Regions from separate parts of the Blautia sp. HCN-1074 genome, predicted to be linked through region 2. Evidence: predicted binding sites of a transcription regulator. Region 2 holds the regulator's gene; the other holds the start of a gene.
The links. The regulator Rex, encoded in region 2, represses fermentation and respiration genes when NADH is low (regulators of the CRP and FNR family bind a similar motif). The targets are predictions, from matches to a motif close to ATTGTTAANTANTTAACAAT.
Positions count from the first base shown of each region.

Region 1: a site for Rex is predicted at 6,877-6,896, ahead of WKT11_RS06425 (iron-sulfur cluster assembly scaffold protein). Genes of this name have one in related genera too.

Region 1 is NZ_JBBKBP010000005.1:102,459-112,913, forward strand. Features, by position in the region: gene WKT11_RS06395 (type I restriction endonuclease subunit R) at 1-1,364, shown strand, start outside; gene WKT11_RS06400 (hypothetical protein) at 1,761-1,943, shown strand; gene WKT11_RS06405 (formate/nitrite transporter family protein) at 2,087-2,842, shown strand; gene WKT11_RS06410 (DNA topoisomerase) at 2,844-4,988, shown strand; gene WKT11_RS06415 (UDP-N-acetylglucosamine pyrophosphorylase) at 5,053-5,721, shown strand; gene WKT11_RS06420 (TraX family protein) at 5,820-6,560, opposite strand; gene WKT11_RS06425 (iron-sulfur cluster assembly scaffold protein) at 7,072-7,764, shown strand; gene WKT11_RS06430 (GGGtGRT protein) at 7,783-8,793, shown strand; gene WKT11_RS06435 (STAS domain-containing protein) at 9,177-9,479, shown strand; gene WKT11_RS06440 (ATP-binding protein) at 9,630-10,040, shown strand; gene WKT11_RS06445 (GH36-type glycosyl hydrolase domain-containing protein) at 10,241-10,455, opposite strand, start outside.
Region 2 is NZ_JBBKBP010000009.1:60,135-70,589, forward strand. Features, by position in the region: gene WKT11_RS09725 (class I SAM-dependent methyltransferase) at 1-240, shown strand, start outside; gene WKT11_RS09730 (GH25 family lysozyme) at 394-1,989, shown strand; gene WKT11_RS09735 (hypothetical protein) at 1,991-2,146, opposite strand; gene WKT11_RS09740 (S8 family peptidase) at 2,493-3,341, shown strand; gene WKT11_RS09745 (NADP-dependent isocitrate dehydrogenase) at 3,492-4,700, shown strand; gene abc-f (ribosomal protection-like ABC-F family protein) at 4,776-6,686, opposite strand; gene WKT11_RS09755 (redox-sensing transcriptional repressor Rex) at 7,000-7,647, shown strand; gene WKT11_RS09760 (NAD(P)H-hydrate dehydratase) at 7,858-9,357, shown strand; gene alr (alanine racemase) at 9,422-10,455, shown strand, end outside.

The DNA.
Region 1 (10,455 bases), on a different contig from region 2:
AAATGGCTGTAGTTATTAGCCAGGAACAGAATGAAATTCAAACTTTTAAAAAGTGGGATTTAGATATTAAATATCATCGTGCAAAGATGGAAAAACGTGAATTGGATAAGGAATTTAAAGATTCAGAGAATCCACTTCGAGTAGTTTTTGTTTGTGCAATGTGGCTTACTGGATTTGATGTAAAATGCCTGTCATGTCTGTATTTGGATAAACCATTGAAGGCGCATACATTGATGCAGACAATTGCTCGTGCAAATCGCGTCAGTGAAGGCAAGAGCAACGGTCTGATTATTGATTATATAGGTATTGTAAAAGCACTCAGAAAAGCATTAGCAGATTATACGGCTAATGTCGGTGGAAATAGAGGAACAGATCCTACAGTAGATAAAGAGAAACTGATAACCCGTATTATTGAAACCATTGCCAAGACAAAAGCGTTTTTATTAGAACATGATTTTGAGTTGCAGAAGTTGATTGATGCCTATGATTTCATGAAATTGTCGTATCTGCAAGAAGCTGCGAATGCTGTTTGCGGAATAATTGAAGATAAGAAAACTTTTACTACCTATGCTTCAGAACTGAACCGGCTTATGAAATATATTGATCGTGATGACATTACGGATAATACCCGCAAGGAATACGAGGCAATATCAGCTATTTATTCAGAACTGCAAAAAAAGCGTAAACATATCAATACAACAGATTTGATGGTGGAAATTAATGCAATTATAAGTTCATATGTTGAAATTCAACATACTCCGATGATGGTGCATGAAGAACCACGTCGTTTTGATATCAGTGCTATCGATTTTGATTTGCTTCGCAGAGAGTTTGCAAAAGTTAAGAAAAAGAATCTGGTATTAAAAGATTTGGACGAGCTTATTCAGAAAAAATTGGATAAGATGCTGTTTACCAATCCGGATCGCATTAATTATTATGAAAGATACCAACAGATTATCAATGAGTACAATAGTGAACAGGACAGAGCAACAATCGAAAAGACCTTCATGGATTTGATGAATCTGGCAAGTAGTATGAATCAGGAAGAACAGCGTTATGCTCGGGAAGGCTTTAACAATGATGAGGAACTTTCGCTCTACGATATGCTGTTCCGAGAAGATTTGAGCAAGAACGATATTAAAAAACTGAAAGAGATTGCGGCCGCATTGCTTCAGAAAATCAAAGTAAAAATTTCAGAGTTGGATCATTGGACAGATAAACAGGAAACGAAAGCAGCTGTAGATAACTTGATTCGAGATACTCTTTGGGCAGAATTGCCGGAATGTTATGATGAAATGAGTATTTCAACATATCGTCAGAAGATTTACGAGTATGTTTATACACGATACAAAGAGGTTGCGTAGAATAATAATTGGCAATCCATGATGTGTTAAGGATATATATTGTTCATCACTGGGTATAAAAAGCCATATGGGATTGCGCACTCTTGCCGAAGAAAGACTAGGTGTGGCTGGTTCTGACGGTTGAATTTTATTTGGAAAGAGTTAATCTATCATAAATGGTTTTTGCTGATATATTATTGGATAAGTACATTGAGTTCTTAAAAAAATATGTTATACTAAAATTAATCATTTAACAGAGAAATATCTAAAAATATATTTTTATTCACTTAACTTATTTATAAATAGCCATATTCTAATTGTAGCTTGTATAAATCAGGTGGCAAATCTGCACAGTATCTGTGCATAAATCGATTACATAATTATATACAGGAAACAGAGAGAGGTGGAGAAGTGGATATGTGTAAAGCGTTAGATGATATTTATAATGATGGAGTAAAAAAGGGTACTGAAGAAAATGAAAGTATCAATGATGCATTGATAGTTGCGCTGGCAAATGCAGGCAGGGTGCAGGAAATCGTACGCTGTACATCAGATAAAGAGTATAAGAAGAAATTGCTTGCAGAGTTTAATTTAAACTGATAGTAGTCGCTTGCATTTGTAAGTTTTACAGATAATTACAAATCCGTGCATAAAATTCTGGAATTGTATGACGATTTCGGTTGTACAATAGATATGAAAATGCTATAATGTATGAAAATAAATACATTTGCGGAGGTGTAATTATGAATTATGAAGATGTACAAAAAGTGTCAAATGCGGCGAAGGCCAAGAGCAATCTGGTAAACACCAACTTCTTCAAGTACTTTGTACGCGCGGTCATGGCGGGATTCTTTATTGATATGGCCATGATCTACAGTAATGTAGTTGGAAATGTTTTCTCCAAGACCACGCCGGAATGGGGAAAATTTCTGGGAGCTTTGGTATTCTCGATTGCAGTACTTTTGATCAGCTTCGTAGGCGGTGAACTTTTTACCGGTAATAATATGGTAATGGCATTCGGAGCCTTTGATAAACAGGTAAGCTGGAAAGAAGCTGGCAAGGTATGGGGTGTAAGCTACCTCGGAAACTTTGTAGGATGTTTTATTATGGCAGTGCTTTTTGCATGGGCAGGAGCATCCGGAACTGCAGATTATTTTGCGGGATTTATCGGAAACAAGCTGAGTATCTCGCTTGGACAGATGTTTTTCAGAGCAGTGCTTTGCAACTTCTTCGTCTGTCTTGGTGTACTCTGTGGTATGAAACTGAAAAGTGATGCAGGAAGATTTCTGATGATTACCATGTGTATCTCAGGATTCGTTGTAAGTGGATTTGAGCACTGCATCGCAAATATGGGAATCTTTGTTACCGCATACTGTCTGGTACCTGGATTATCCATCGGAGCCATGGTTAAGAGCATGGTAGTTGTAACATTAGGAAATATGGTGGGTGGTGCCTTATTACTGGCATGGCCGCTTAGAAAGATGAGTGCAGATAAATAATATGTCAAAAGCTTTATACATAGCCGAAAAGCCCAGTGTGGCACAGGAATTCGCGAAAGCTTTGAAAATCAACGGACAAAGACGGGACGGCTACCTGGAATCTTCAGACAGTGTGGTGACTTGGTGTGTCGGACACCTGGTCACCATGAGCTACCCGGAAAAATATGATATCAAATACAAAAGGTGGAGTTTAGATACCCTGCCTTTTTTGCCGCGCGAATTTAAATATGAAATAATCCCTGGGGTACAGAAACAGTTTGAGATTGTAAAAGGACTGTTAAACAGGGAAGATGTGGATACTATTTACGTGTGTACCGACTCCGGACGTGAAGGAGAATATATCTATCGTCTGGTCGCACAGATGGCAGGTGTCCATGGAAAGAAAGAAAAGAGAGTCTGGATCGACTCTCAGACAGAAGAAGAAATCATGCGAGGAATCAGAGAGGCAAAAGATCTGTCTGCTTATGACAATCTTTCCGCTTCAGCCTATCTTCGGGCGAAAGAAGACTATCTGATGGGAATAAATTTTTCCCGCGTGCTGACACTGCGATATGGAAACAGTGTGTCAAATTATTTAAATACGAAACATCAGGCCATTTCCGTTGGGCGTGTGATGACCTGTGTGCTTGGAATGGTAGTGCGAAGAGAACGGGAGATTCGGGTATTTGTAAAAACACCGTTTTACCGGGTGCTCAGCAGCATTGCGCTTGAGGGAGAAAACTTTGAAGGGGAGTGGAGGGCTGTTAAGGGCAGCCGGTATTTCCAGACTCCTTATCTGTATAAAGAAAACGGATTTAAAGAGAAAGCATACGCAGAGAAGCTGATACAGGAGTTGTCTGTCAACCAGCCGTTGCAATGTGTGGTGGACAAGGTTGAAAGAAAGAAAGAAAATAAAAATCCCCCGCTTTTATTTAATCTGGCAGAACTTCAGAATGTATGCTCAAAGCTGTTTAAAATCAGTCCGGATGAAACGCTGAAAATCGTACAGGAACTGTATGAGAAGAAACTGGTCACATATCCGAGAACCGATGCGCGTGTGCTCTCAACAGCGGCGGCTAAAGAGATTTATAAAAATATTTCCGGATTGCGCAATTATGAACACACAACAGAAATCGCGCAGCACATTATTGAGCAGGGAAACTATAAGAATCTGGCAAAGACCCGATATGTCAATGACAAACAGATTACAGACCATTATGCCATCGTTCCGACTGGACAGGGACTAAATGCATTGAGAAGCGTTTCTCTTACTGCGCAGCGTGTATATGAGACAATCGTAAGGAGATTTCTTTGTATTTTCTATCCGCCGGCAGTATATCAGAAGGTCAGTCTTGTGACAAAGATACAGGGAGAGAGCTTCTTTTCTTCATTTAAAGTACTGCTGGATGAAGGTTATTTAAAGATTGCCTCAAATTCTTTTGCGAAACGAAAGGCAGCAGACGCAGTAAATGGAGCAAACCAAGCCAGCGCAGCTGGAAATGCCGGAAGTGATGCGGATTCAGATAATGAAAAAAATGGCTCAGATAATTCTTCAGAGGATATGGCGTGCGACACCAGACTACTGGCTGCATTGCAGAACCTGAAGAAAGGTGATATACTCTCGGTAGATGACCTGAGTATCAAAGAGGGTGAAACATCACCGCCGAAGCGTTACAATTCCGGTTCTATGATTCTTGCCATGGAGAATGCCGGACAGCTGATCGAGGATGAGGAACTTCGTGCTCAGATCAAGAGCTGCGGAATCGGCACCAGTGCAACCAGAGCTGAGATTCTGAAGAAACTGTTCAATATCAAATATCTGGCACTGAATAAGAAAACGCAGATGATCACACCGACACTTCTGGGTGAGATGATTTTTGATGTGGTAAATTGTTCTATCAGACAGCTTCTGAACCCGGAACTTACAGCAAGCTGGGAAAAAGGTCTCAATTATGTGGCGGAGGGAAGTATCACAGAGCAGGAATATATGGATAAGCTGGAACATTTTGTAAGAGTGCGTACGAAACAGGTGGAGGACAGTAATTTCCAACCTTATCTGCGACAGTTTTTTGACGCGGCAGCTGTTAATTATAAAATCCAAGTTGGCAAAACCAATACAAAAACAACAGCCAGAGCAGGGCGGTCACGTACTTATCAAAAATCATAAAATGTTTATCCGGGCAAAATATGAGAAAAATGAAAATAATAATTAAAGAAAAGAGGAAAACAGGATGTTAAAGGATTTCACGATTGCGAATCTTCTGGATTTAAATGAAACGATTGCAAAGGATTTATTTGAAGGAAAAACCTATCCATGGGAAGTGTTACCGGAGATTGGCGATTTTATCCTGAAACTGGGACAGACTTTAAGTGAAGAAGAATATAATCATCCGTCAGAAGATGTATGGATTGCAAAGAGCGCGAAAGTAGCACCGACAGCCTGCATTAACGGACCGGTCATTATCGGAAAAGAAGCAGAGGTACGCCACTGTGCATTTATCCGCGGAAAAGCTATTGTAGGTGAGGGAGCAGTAGTAGGAAATTCAACAGAGCTTAAGAACGCAGTGCTTTTTAACAAAGTGCAGGTTCCTCATTATAATTATGTGGGTGATGCGGTTCTGGGTTATAAATCCCATATGGGAGCAGGCTCCATCTGTTCCAATGTAAAATCAGATAAAAGGTTAGTTATCGTAAAAGATGGTGAAGAGAAGATCGAGACAGGACTTAAGAAATTTGGCGCTATGCTGGGAGATAATGTAGAAGTAGGATGCGGTTCTGTATTAAATCCTGGAACTGTAATCGGACGCTGCTGCAATATTTATCCGCTTTCCTCTGTAAGAGGCTGTGTACCTGCAAACCATATCTATAAATCAAAAGCTGAAATTGTAGAGAAACAGTGAAATAGAAAAAGGTGTTAAGAAACGGATGAAGAACAGAGGTTTCTTAACACCTTTTTCTATGAAGAATAACAAAAGCTCAGGACGTTTTCAAACGCATTTTACCGGAAGAACAGAAGCTGTCTGAGAATCACCAGAATTATGATATGTACCGGATAAAACCAGTAAAAGACATATTTCAGAAATTTTCCTTTCACAAATCCACGTTCTCCGTTATACATATTAATGGAGAGAAATGCAAAGCAGGCTTTCCATTCATAATAAAGCCAGCAGCTTCCGATGATAGCCTGGGCAGTTTTTTCATTGCGAAACCAGTACATGATAAGCAGGAAAACAAACCCCCTCCATCCGTAATCTGCCTTAAGAAAAACGGAGACAGCGAGTAATGCCAGTATGCATACAAACTGCATCTTCTGATTATCCCAGAAGTATTCAAGGGCGCAGAAGGCCAGATATCCCAGAAACAGGGTAAAAAAGACGTTCTGTTTCTCGTATCGCCAGGTATTTGTAAACATGAAATTCCACGGAATTTCAGAAATACATGCGAATAAAAAGAGATTTCGTCCGTATTTTCTGCGGTTATGGGTGTGCAGAAATCCTTCGACTAACAGAAAACAGAAAATAGGAAAAGCCGCCCTTCCGATATCACGGAAAATACGATACCAGCTGTAATCCACTCCACCAAAACTGAAAAGTATTGCATTTGCAGGTGGATAGTTATACAGAATCATTACACCTGTATGGTCGATAAGCATCAGGATGATCGCGATTAATTTTAAAGCACTTCCGCTCAGAACCCGAAATCGTTCGGGAAGAAAAGAAGCAGGTAATGATGTTGTCATGATGAAAATCCTTTCTTTGGTAATACAATTTCTGATATACTTGCTTTTTTATAATTTAGTATGGCTGACAAGTTGATTTTTGAAACAATTTCACTGAATAAATTTTTTGTTTTAGAGCGAAAGAAGACATGGCGGTGGCTATGGCAACCGACGACAACGCGGAAATTTAAATGTAAGATTATTTTAGAAATCAACTTATTGGTATATTTGTCTATTGTATCACATAAACGCTATAAATTGTATCTGTTTATGCAAATTGCCTAAAAGGCTGACAAATCAGTAAAGAAAGTATCTGCCAGAGACAAAAAAATCAAAGATAGTTAAAAATTTTACAAATTATGACTGGACGAATCTCCACTTTTGTGAGAAAATAACACTAGGTTGTTAGGCATACTCATCTGCAGTCATTCAGCAGACGGCAGAGATCTGCATTATGTGGTTCATTCAGCAGTTCCGCATAGTGGCGGGTATAACAACATGAAGTTAATCTATACTTGAAAGGAGTTTTACAATGATTTATTCACGCGAAGTAGAAGAAATGTGCCCAGTTGCACAGGGCGTTCATCATGGCGCCGCTCCAATCCCAGAAGAAGCTAAATGGGTACAGGCAAAAGAAGTCAAAGACATTTCCGGTCTTACACACGGTGTTGGCTGGTGTGCACCACAGCAGGGTGCCTGCAAGCTTACATTAAATGTTAAAGAAGGTATCATCCAGGAAGCACTGGTTGAGACTATCGGATGTTCAGGTATGACTCATTCAGCAGCTATGGCTTCCGAGATTCTTCCGGGCCTGACTGTAATGGAGGCACTGAACACTGACTTAGTTTGTGATGCGATTAATACAGCTATGAGAGAACTCTTCCTTCAGATCGTTTACGGACGTACACAGTCTGCATTCTCAGAAGACGGACTTCCGGTAGGCGCTGGACTTGAGGACCTTGGTAAAGGACTTCGCTCTCAGGTTGGTACAATGTATGGAACTCTGAAAAAAGGACCTCGTTACCTTGAAATGGCAGAAGGTTATGTAACAGGTATTGCTCTTGATGCAGATGATGAGATCATCGGATATCAGTTCGTAAGCCTTGGAAAAATGACTGATTTCATCAAAAAAGGCGATGACCCGAATACTGCATGGGAAAAAGCAAAAGGTCAGTACGGCCGTGTTGCAGACGCTGTTAAAATTATCGACCCAAGAAAAGAATAATTTAGGAGGTAACAGGAAATGGCTTTATTTGAATCATATGAGAGACGAATTGACAAGATCAATTCTGTTTTAAACAGCTATGGCATTGCTTCTATCGAAGAAGCTGAGAAAATCACAAAAGACGCAGGTCTTAATGTTTACGATCAGATCAAAGGCATTCAGCCGATCTGTTTCGAGAACGCTTGCTGGGCATATACAGTAGGTGCTGCTATCGCAATCAAAAAAGGATGCAAGAAAGCAGCAGACGCAGCAGCAGCTATCGGTGAAGGACTTCAGGCTTTCTGTATTCCTGGATCCGTTGCTGATACACGTAAAGTAGGTCTTGGACATGGTAACCTTGGCAAAATGCTTCTTGAAGAAGAGACAGAGTGCTTCTGCTTCCTGGCTGGACATGAGTCTTTCGCAGCAGCTGAAGGTGCTATCGGTATCGCTGAGAAAGCAAACAAAGTTCGTCAGAAACCATTACGTGTTATCCTGAACGGTCTTGGAAAAGATGCTGCTCAGATCATCTCCCGTATCAACGGCTTTACATATGTAGAGACAGAATACGATCCATACAAGAACGAAGTTAAAGAAGTATTCAGAAAATCCTATTCTGAAGGTCTTCGTGCAAAAGTTAACTGCTACGGCGCAAACAGCGTTCCGGAAGGTGTTGCTATCATGTGGAAAGAAGACGTTGACGTTTCTATCACAGGTAACTCCACAAACCCGACACGTTTCCAGCATCCGGTTGCAGGTACATACAAGAAAGAACGTCTTGAAGCAGGAAAGAAATACTTCTCTGTTGCTTCCGGTGGTGGTACAGGACGTACACTTCACCCAGACAACATGGCAGCAGGCCCGGCTTCCTATGGTATGACAGATACATTAGGACGTATGCACTCTGATGCACAGTTCGCTGGTTCTTCTTCCGTACCGGCTCATGTAGAGATGATGGGTCTTATCGGAGCAGGTAACAACCCGATGGTTGGTATGACTGTTGCAGTAGCTGTTTCCATTGAGGAAGCTGCTAAAGCTGGCAAGTTCTAATTCATATAAAAGAAAATAAAGTGTAAGCGCGTTGAAAGTGCCGCAAACTCAAGGGTTTGCGGCACTTTTGTTATGTGGAGATAAAAGGTACGGCTTTAGAACGAAACAGTTTCAAAAAGCACAAAAAAATTTGAGTAGCTAACACGTAGCTAACACACGTAGCTAACACTTTTGGACATGAAAAAAGCGGCAGATAAGCTCTGCCGCAGGATGTCATTTCTTTATTTTTTCAATTTCATTTTTCGGATCATCAAACGTACATTGCTTTGTTTAGAAACGCAAAAAATTACTTCTTCAAATCTCAGAAAAAATCATGTATAATATAGGCAATATAATTTGAAGGAAATTTAATAGAAATTTTTATAATTTGAAGGGAGAATAAAATGAGTCTTAAGATCGAAAAGCAAAGTGAAGGAACAAAAGATACTGTATTATTATCAGGCAGATTAGATACAACGACGGCGCCGGAACTGGAAGCCTTTATGGAAAAGGAACTGAAAGATACACAGGAGCTTGTATTTGATCTGACGGATCTGGAGTATATTTCATCAGCAGGCTTGCGTGTACTCCTGAAAGTACAGAAATATATGAATAAAAAAGGAGATTTCAAATTGACCCATGTCAGCGAGGTTATAGAGGAAATATTTGAAATTACAGGATTCAGTGATATATTAACAATCGAGTAATTTATAAAAAGGGTTTTGTGATGAGAACAGAACCCTTTTTTGGAATTTGTTAGTGCACTGGTTATTATTAGAGGCAAAAAGAACCAGCTGTATTTCGGAATGATTTTTTAAACACACTCCAGAAAACAACTTGCAGGAAGGAGAAGGGATTTGAAGGATATTACAGTTGAAGCAAAAGTAGAGAACATTGATGTTGTAACAAATTTTGTAAATGATATTTTAGAAGAAAATTGCTGCCCTATGAAGATTCAGATGCAGATAGATGTTGTTATTGATGAAATATTTGGAAATATTTCATATTATGCTTATGGCGCTGATGGTGGAAAAGCTTCGGTACAGGCTGGAATAGAGAAAGGAATGATCGTTCTGGTTTTTATTGATCAGGGAATTCCCTATAATCCGTTGGAGAACAAAGATCCGGATATAACCCTGAATCTGGAAGAGAGAGAAATTGGTGGTCTTGGAATTTATATGGTTAAGAAAATAATGGATGAAGTTTCCTATGAATATATGGATGGACAGAATATCCTGAGAATGAGAAAAAGTTTAAGTAGCAGATAAAATTTTTTCTGAACTTATAGAAAGTTAAAAAACCAGCTATCTGATAATATTTCATCGAATTGCAAAATACGCCAGACGAAATATTGTCATTAGCTGGTTTTACTTTTATGAATTGTACCAAATAGTAAAAGCAGATTGTACATATCTCTTGCTTGCAAAAGATATGTAGTGCTGTACAAGTTTGCGACAGATAGTTTCTATTATCCCATGTATACAGTTACATGATATTCTTTCTTGCCTTCTTCAAATGGAATCAGGCATCCTTCATGTTCTTTTCCGTCTACAACGACTTTCTTAACACCCTTCTGAACATTATCAGGATTTTTAACGTCGATATAATAAACAGCATCTCTGAAAGTTCTGGTAAGTTTGAAATCACCGAAGCCTTCCGGAATACATGGATTGATGCAGAGTC
Region 2 (10,455 bases):
TACCTGGATCCTATGTTTCCTGAAAGACAGAAGTCCGGTCTGATCAACAAAAAGCTTCAGTTAATCCAGAAACTGGAACCTCCGTGTTCGGAAGAAAAAGATCTCTTTGATGCGGCTGTCAAGGCCAGCCCATCCAAGATTATTGTAAAGCGTCCGCTGAAAAGTGTATATCTTGATGGTCGGGAACCGTCATACATACTAAAGGGGAAAGCAATCCGCTATGACTGCTATGTAATATAAAAAGTATTGCTATTCACACATGTGAACAGTAATAGAACAGAAATGATAACATTTTATGACAAAATCTTTACGAAAAAATGGTTTCATGTTATTATTATCTCATATGAGTTAAGAATAATGGCATGAAGCCATTTTTAATTGAGAGGTAATCAGATGAAGAAAAAGTTATTCAATAAGCGGGGATGCAGGGGTAAAAAGCTGGCAATTGGTTTTATGGCAATATTTCTGTGCGGAATGCAGTCGGCACAGTCAGTTATGGCAACGATGCACTATGACAGAAGACAGACAGTTGCTTCAGAGCAATTTGAATCTTCTGTAGAAACATTCAGTGCAGCTTCTGCGGCAAGAGCAACGGTAAATAAGAATGCATGGAAGAAAATCAATGGTGTCTGCTACAACGGAAGCGGAAAGCCTATTCCGGGGGCGATTACCAGAGGAATTGATGTATCAGAGTGGCAGGGAACAATCAACTGGGAAAAAGTTAAGAGTTCTGATGTTGATTATGCGTTTGTACGCATTTCCTATGGGCTGAATTATATGGATAAAAAATATGATTATAACATGAAGCAGGCGGAGCTTGCCGGTGTGCCTGTAGGAACTTATGTATATAGTACGGCGAAGAATACAGCAGGGGCGTTAAAAGAGGCACAGCTGGCTATCAATAAGATGAAGGGGTATAAAGTTTCCTATCCTGTAGCTTATGATCTGGAAGATTCGAAAATTCAGAAACTGTCAAAAAAGACTGTATCCGAAATGGCTCTGGCTTTTTGCAATGAAGTCCGTCGCGCCGGTTATTATCCGATTATCTACTGTAATACATACTGGTATGATAATTTTATAGACTGGAGTATGCTTTCTGGCCTTGACGTGTGGATCGCCAGATATGGCGATACGATTCAGGCACCAGACAGAGCGAGGTATTCCTATACGATCTGGCAGTCTACCGATGGAAATACAGAAAATGGTTTGAATCCTACGAAAGGGCTGATTGCGGGAATACCGTCCTGGAATGATTCTGATATTGATTTTGGATATGTGGATTATACGAAGAAAATAACACCAAGATGGGAGCCTGTGGCTTCATATGTTCCGGCAGATAGAGCGAATACCGGATCTTATGAAAATCAGGCAAAAAATGGCTGGGTAGAAGAGGATGGAAGTACTTTTTACTATGTAAATGGCCAGAAAGCAGCCGGATGGAAAGAAATAGACAATAAGAAATACTATTTTGATCCGGATACAGGAAGCCTCTATAAGGATAAGCTTTTTAAGGATGACGGGCAGGTCTATTATGTAGACAGTGACGGAGTCATGTATGCCAATAAATGGCTGACAGATTATAAAGGGAAAACGTATTACTTTAAATCTGATGGTGCCGCTTATAAGGGAATGAAACGCGTAGATGGAAAATATTACTGGTTCCATACCACACAGGGATATATATACAAAAACAGAAAAGTGGTCCGAAGTACCGGAGATATTTATTATTTTGGAAGTGATGGCGTACGCTGTGAAGATGGAATGAAACGCGTAACGGAAAATGGCACTTCTCGCACTTATTATTTCCACACAGATGGAAAAGCACATAAAGGCTGGCTGACATATAAAGGTAAAAAATATTATTTTTATAAAGGAAACAGTAAAATATTATCAGGAACCAGAGCAGAGAATATTACTCTGACCAGCTCAAATAATATTGTTTCTGTCTTTGATAAAAACGGAGTATGCACAAAACAGTACAAAAAATAAATTAGCTGGTATGTGTCTTTTTCCATTCATTTATAAATTCTATCTGTTCCTGATCGGAGATTTCCTGTGATGCTGCGTCGTTTCCGGCGGCTACACAGCATAGGAGAATGAAAGTCTGACAGAGAAGAAAGACCAGAATAAATAATAACGTAATCATAAGCTGCCTCCTGTTATATGCGAGAGATACTGACTTTTGGTATAGACTTTATGAATATACCAAAAGTCTTTGCATATTTTGAGAGTTTTATACATTTTATTCAAAAAAAGCAGAAAAATACCAGATGCTAATGAGAAATGTAAAGGGATTGTCAGGAATACTTGTAAATAATAATTGTTGGAAACACGAAGACAAGTTTTCGGGAATAATTTAAAGTAAGACTGGGCTTATAATATTTCAATGAAATGACGTTAGGGTCAAAAGTCTTATCGTGCAGGCGCGAATGACTTTCTGACTTTTTGCTCCTGATATCATAAAATGTTATAAGTGGATTGAGGAGTTGTTTATGATAAATTCAGATGATTCCGGCTATTCAGGAAAGGGCATTGGTGTCTGTGTGCTGGATACCGGGATTTATTCTCATATAGATTTTACAGGGCGGATACGGGCATTTCATGACTTCATCGGACACCGTATCCAGCCGTATGATGATAATTCTCATGGAACCCATGTATGTGGTATCATAGGCGGTGACGGAAGAGCTTCACAGGGGCGTATCAGGGGAGTTGCACCTGGCTGTGAACTGATTATGCTGAAAGTTCTGGACCGTATGGGAAACGGAAGAAAAGAGGATGTGCTGAGGGCTTTTCAGTGGATTTTGGAGAACCGGCGGTATTATGGAATCCGTGTGGTCAATATTTCTGTCGGAACGACTTGTCGAACATTTGAGGATCATAAGGTTTTGATTGATGGAGTAGAGCGGTTATGGGATGAAGGACTGGTTGTAGTGGCCGCAGCAGGAAATCAGGGACCTGGTCCGGGAAGCGTGACGGCGCCCGGAAGCAGCCGTAAGATCATTACCGTAGGCTCCAGTGATCTTCTCACGGGGCGGACTGCCATATCAGGAAGAGGACCGACTTTTGAATGTATCTGCAAGCCTGATCTGGTTGCTCCGGGAAATCATATACTTTCCTGTGCTTCGGGACCGGATAACGGATATGGAGTTAAGAGTGGCACATCCATGTCCACACCTCTGGTTTCCGGCGCGGCAGCACTGATGTTAGAAAAAAATCCGGAGCTGACAAATGTTCAGATTAAGATGAAATTAAAAGAATGTGCCAGAGATCTGGGACTGCCTAAAAATCAGCAGGGTTGGGGAGAATTGGATTTGGGACATCTTATGCGATCAGTATGAATTAATTGTACAATTGCAGAAATACCACTTTACCATACAAAAGCATTGACGAATGGTCAGATTTCGGCTATTATGATAGTTAATTGATTATCAAAGGTGCTGTACACACAGTGAACAGTAAAATTATCAAAGCCAAAGAGGAGGACTAACATGAAAAAAATTCAGATGCAGACACCACTTGTGGAAATGGATGGAGATGAGATGACCAGAATTCTCTGGAAGATTATTAAAGATGAACTTATTCTCCCATATATTGATTTGAATACTGAGTATTATGATCTTGGCCTGGAATACAGAAATGAAACTGATGACCAGGTAACTGTTGACGCAGCAGAAGCTACCAAGAAGTACGGCGTTGCAGTTAAATGTGCAACGATTACTCCGAATAAGGCGAGAATGGAAGAGTACACCTTAAAGAAAATGTACAAAAGCCCGAATGGAACGATTCGTGCGATTCTTGATGGAACCGTATTTCGTGCTCCGATTGTTGTAAAGGGTATCGAGCCATGTGTTAAGAACTGGAAGAAACCGATCACGATCGCACGTCATGCATACGGTGATGTGTATAAGAATACAGAGATGTACATTGATGGACCAGGAGATGCTTATCTGGTATTTGAAGGTGCTGACGGACAACAGAGAAAAGAATTGATTCATCACTATGAAGGCCCGGGGGTTCTTCAGGGTATGCACAATCTGGATAATTCTATCACAAGTTTTGCAAGATGTTGCTTTAATTATGCGCTTGATACGAAACAGAATCTGTGGCTTGGCGGCAAGGATACGATTTCCAAGATTTATGACGGACGTTTCAAAGAAATTTTTGCAACGATCTATGAGAATGAATTCAAGGATAAATTCGAGGCAGCAGGCATTGAATACTTCTACAGTCTGATCGATGATATTGTAGCCCGCGTTATGAAAGCGGAAGGTGGATTTATCTGGGCGTGCAAGAACTATGATGGTGATGTTATGAGTGATATGGTTTCTTCTGCGTTTGGTTCTCTGGCTATGATGACATCCGTTCTGGTATCCCCTCAGGGTTATTATGAATATGAGGCTGCTCACGGAACTGTACAGAGACACTATTATCGTCATCTGAAGGGCGAAGAGACCTCCACAAACTCTGTGGCAACAATTTTTGCATGGACTGGTGCACTGAGAAAAAGAGGCGAATTAGATGGCAATAAAGATCTGATGGAATTCGCAGACAAGCTTGAGAAAGCTACTCTGGAGACGATCGAGAGCGGTAAGATGACAAAAGACCTTGCATTGATTACTTCTCTTGAGAATGTAACCGCGCTGAATAGTAAGGAATTTATTCTTGCAATCAGAGAAAAGCTGGATGAGATTTTATAATTTGTAAATGATTATGTCTCAAAACTGATAGATCGTATTTTATAAGATATATAATAAAAATGGGAGGAACCTGCATTATGCAAGTTCTTCCCATTTTTCATATAATCCCTCAAGTTCTTCGGTAATTGCGGACTTCTCTTTGCTGAGTTTTGCACATTCTGCTACGTTGGTGCAGATATCCGGGAGAACCATGGTTTCGTCGATTTCTTTGTCTCTTGTTTCAAGTTCTTCAATACGGGCTTCAACTTTTTTCAATTCATTTTCGCGTTTTCTTTGGCGTGCCTGTTCTTCTTTCTGTTGTTGCCAGGAGAGTTTATTGTCAGATGCCTGTTTGGCTTCTGCGATTGCCTGGGCGGCAGCGGGTGCATATTTTTCAGTCAGTTCTTCTTTCTTTTCCAGATAATAATCATAGTCTCCGATATAATTTACGACTGCCTGGTTAGTCAGATCCAGAATTCTGGTAGCTGTCTGATTGATGAAATATCGATCGTGGGAGACATAGAACACGGTTCCGGTATAGCTGTTTAATGCCTCTTCCAGGATTTCCTTGGATGCGATATCAAGATGGTTGGTAGGCTCATCGAGAATCAGAAAGTTTGCCTCTGAAAGCATCAGCTTGGCGAGAGATACACGGCCTCTTTCTCCACCGGAGAGGGCAGAGATGAGCTTAAATACATCGTCTCCTGTGAACAGGAAAGCAGCGAGCATATTTCGAATCTCTGTTTCTGTAAGAGTAGGATAAGCATCAGAAATTTCTTCAAAGATAGTTTTCTCCATATGCAGTACGTGATGTTCCTGATCGTAATAGCCAATCTGAACTTTAGAACCAAGACTGAATCTGCCGCCGTCTGCATCAATCAGTCCATTGATGATCTTTAACATGGTAGTCTTACCGGTTCCGTTATTACCAATCAGAGCTACACGTTCTCCACGCTTGATCTCAAAAGAGATATCGCTGAAAAGTGTCTGCCCCGGGAAAGATTTGGAAAGGTTCTCTACAGTGAGAACGTCGTTTCCGCTGATAAATCTTGGTTCCAGTGAGATTCGCATCTGGTTCTGGATTTCCTGTGGCTTATCGATACGCTGAATCTTATCCAGCATTTTTTCACGGCTCTCCGCGCGCTTAATTGACTTCTCACGGTTAAAGGATTTCAGTTTGGCAATAACAGCCTCCTGATGTTTGATATCACGCTGCTGGTTAAGATAAGCTTTATACTGCGCGTCACGAAGCTGTGCTTTTTTGAGTGCATAGGCGGAGTAATTTCCACTGTACATACGCATAGTGCCGGCTTCAATTTCTACTACCTTAGTGACTACCTTGTCAAGAAAATAACGGTCATGGGATACAATAAATACAGCTCCCGGATAGTTGAGCAGATAAGTTTCCAGCCAGGAAATACTCTCCATATCAAGGTGGTTGGTAGGCTCATCCAGCAGAAGGATATCCGGGCTGGAGAGAAGCAGTTTACCGAGAGCAACACGTGTTTTCTGACCTCCGGAGAGAGTTTCAATCTGGCGTTCGAAATCATCTTCGGTAAAGCCAAGACCTTTTAATACGCCCATGATCTCGCTTTTGTATGCGTATCCGTTTTCCAATTCAAACTGGTGGCTCAGTCTCGTATAAGTATTCATCAGACTGTCCAGAGCATCACCTGTGGTTGTTTTCATCTCCTGTTCCAGAGAACGCAGGCGATTCTCCATATCAATGATGTGCTGCTTGGTAGAAATCAGCTCCTCATAAATCGTGTGGTGTCCATGGATATCCTGGTACTGGGCGAGATATCCGATATTTTTATCTTTGGCAAGGACTACGTTTCCCGAATCAGGTGAGAGCTCGTGCATGATGATACGCAGCAGGGTAGTTTTACCGGCACCATTATTGCCAATCAGAGCTGCTTTTTCACGGTCTTCTATATGGAAACTGGCGTCTTGAAGGATGACTTTTTCGCCAAAAGATTTACAGATATTCTGACATGATAAAATCATAAGAATTCCTCCATTTATAATTTGTCCGCGTACTATTATAATCGAAAAAAGTTGTTTTTGAAAGTATTTTAAATGAATTTATCTATTTCTACAAAGATATTCGTTGCTTAGTAGTGCAATCCCAATTTGTTCCAGACTGCCGGAAATGATAGAAAGTTATAGATAAAAAATAGAAAATACCGTTTTATAAGATAGTTTCTGAGGTAAATTGATAAAAAATGCAGAATTATTTGGTGAAAAAGTACAGAATTAGTTTGACAATAAAATAACATCTGGGTATAATTGACATAGACAAGTTAAGGAGGGAAAATTTGTGGAAGCTAAGGAAATTTCAAAAGCGGTGATTAAACGTCTGCCACGTTATTATCGCTACCTCGGTGAGTTGATGGAGGAGAATGTTGAGCGTATATCTTCCAATGATCTCAGCAAAAAGATGCATGTGACAGCTTCCCAGATTCGTCAGGACTTAAATAATTTCGGCGGTTTTGGTCAGCAGGGTTATGGCTATAATGTACGTTATTTATACACAGAGATCGGCAAGATCCTTGGACTGGATACAGTACATCCGATGATTATTCTTGGTGCCGGTAATCTGGGACAGGCGCTGGCCAATTATGTGGACTTCGAAAAACGTGGTTTTAAACTGGTTGGTATTTTTGATGTAAATCCTGTACTTGAGGGAATTGCGGTGCGCGGAATCGAGATACAGATGTTAAGTGATCTTCCATTTTTTCTGAAGGAGAATGAGGTAGAGATTGCTATTTTGACTCTTCCGAAGAATAAAGCCAAAGAGATGGCGAAGATTTTAATTGATAATGGAATTAAGGCAATCTGGAACTTTGCACACATTGATCTGGATGCTCCGGAGGATGTAATGGTTGAGAATGTACATCTTTCAGAGAGCCTTATGACTCTGTCCTATAACCTGAGTGAATACAGGAAAGAGCACGAAGGCGAGTAGAACATGATGTGGAACACAAGGCTGTGGTCATCTGATCACAGCTTTTCTGAATTTAGCAGGATGATTTGGCTTATTCACAACTATAAAATGAAAGTGGATTTAAAATATCCGTCTGGCCAGAATGGCTGAGAAATTTATTCTGTATAAAATTACGTGGTGGAACAAATTAAATATTTGATGAAATACGGGAACATACGGGGAGGTGAACAGATGAGAGGAGTTGTGACTGCGGCAGAAATGAAGGCGCTGGATGCAAATACGATTGAGAAAGCCGGAATTCCTTCGCTGGTATTAATGGAGCGTGCTGCATTACAGACTGTTACAGAAATCATAAAGCGGGTGAATACGAAGGATAAAGAGAAAATCCTGGTGGTCTGCGGAACCGGGAATAACGGAGGAGACGGACTGGCAATTGCCAGATTACTCCATTTACACGGATTTAAAACGTGGTATTATATTGTTGGAAATGAAGAAAAAATGACAAAAGAAACTTCCAGTCAGCTTCGCACAGCAGAGTATTATCATACTCCACGGGTGCATAACCTGATTCTGGATGAATATACTACTATAGTAGATGCCATTTTTGGAGTTGGACTCAGCAGACCGATAGAGGGAAAATACGGAGAACTTATCAGCGAATTAAATCAGGCATCTGCGTTTAAAGTTGCGGTGGATATTCCTTCAGGGATTGATGCAGATACAGGATTCGAGAAAGGAATCGCTTTCCGGGCCAATCTTACGGTTACATTTGCTTTTCGAAAGAGAGGCCTGTGTTTCTATCCGGGGCGTATGTATGGTGGGGAGATCATTGTGGCGGATATTGGGATTTATTCAATGCCTGATAAGAAAATCCGAATGAATTACCTGGAAAGAGAAGATTTGAAAATGCTTCCGGACAGACTTCCCTATGGGAATAAGGGGACTTTCGGTAAGGTACTTTTGGTTGCAGGTTCTGAAGGAATGTGCGGTGCAGCATATTTAAGTGCCGCAGCTGCACTAAAGTGTTCGGCGGGCATGGTGAAGATCCAGACCGTGGAGGCAAATCGTGTTCCATTACAGACACTTCTGCCGGAGGCAATGATCACCTGTGATTTTGATGAGAGTAAAAATGAGAGAATGCTGGAATGGTGTGATGTGCTGGTGATCGGACCGGGGCTGGGAGCAAGTGCACAGAGCAGAGAGCGTGCTCAGTGGTTTCTGTCAAGAGCTGCTATGTGTGGAAAATCAGTTGTTCTGGATGCAGATGGATTGAATCTTCTGGCACTTCATGAGGACTGGAAGAGGTTTATCGGAGAGAATGTGATCGTCACGCCGCATATTGGCGAGATGAGCCGCCTGTGTGGAAAAAGTATTGGTGATATTCAGGATTGTCTGGTTCAGACAGCATTTGACTATGCAAAGGAAACAAAAGCAGTCTGTGTTTTGAAAGATGCATGTACTGTAGTGTCAGGTGCGTCAGAAGAGAGGTATCTGAATATTTCCGGAAACGCAGGAATGGCAACAGCTGGCAGTGGTGATGTACTAAGCGGCGTGATCGCAGGTGTGCTTTGTATGTATCTGAAAGCAGAAAGGAAGCCATCCATGGCGATGATGGCAGCCCTTGGTGTATATGTTCATGGGCTTGCCGGTGATCTGGCGGCTGAAACAGTAGGTCAGCGGGGTATGACAGCAGGAGACATTATCCGGTTTTTGCCGGAAATATTAAAATAAAGAATAACTGGTCGTAACAACGTGTGAATCGTTTATGAGCAGTTATGGCAGAGGACGAATTATTATGGAGAAAAATAACAGAGTGAAAGCAGTGATTTCTCTGGATGCCGTAGAACAGAATTTCAGGGAAATGAGAAAGAATATTGCAGAGGATACGAAGATGATCGCAGTGGTTAAGGCGGATGCTTATGGCCATGGTGCGGTACCAATCGCACATCTGATAGAGAATCATGATTATATCTGGGGATTTGCGGCTGCAACGGCAGAAGAGGCTGTTCATCTGCGTCAGGCCGGTATTACAAAACCAATTCTGATTCTTGGAATTGTATTTGATGAATACTTTCCTGAACTTGTTCAGTATGACATTCGTCCTGCTGTATGCGAGTATGATGAGGCGAAGAAACTCTCTGATGAAGCTGTTTTACAGAATAAGACGGTACATATTCATATTGCGCTGGATACAGGTATGACCAGAATTGGTTATGCGGATATACCAGAGAGTGTGGAGGAAATCAAAAAGATCGCTGAGCTTCCGAAGCTTGAGATAGAGGGGATGTTTACTCACTTTGCGAGAGCGGATGAGTATGACAGAAGCCCGGCGATGGTTCAGCTTGAACGATATCAGGATTTTTCGAAACGTGTAGAGGAAGCCGGAGTGGATATTCCGCTGCATCACTGCTCTAACAGTGCCGGGATTATTCGTGTACCGGAGGCAAATTTAAGTATCGTTCGCGCCGGAATTACTATTTATGGAATTTATCCTTCTTCAGAGGTGGAGAGAGACATCGTGAAGCTTGCACCTGTAATGGAACTGAAAAGTCATATTACATATGTAAAAGATGTTCCGGCAGGTGCTGCGATCAGCTATGGCGGCACCTATGTGGCAGATAAGAAGAGACGTGTAGCTACGATTCCGGTAGGCTATGCAGATGGATACCCAAGACAGCTTTCTAATAAAGGATGGGTTCTGATACATGGAAAAAAAGCCCCGATCCTTGGAAGAGTCTGTATGGATCAGTTTATGGCAGATGTGACAGAAATCGACAATGTAAAGAAGGGTGATGAAGTAACTCTTCTTGGCAGAGACGGGGATGAATT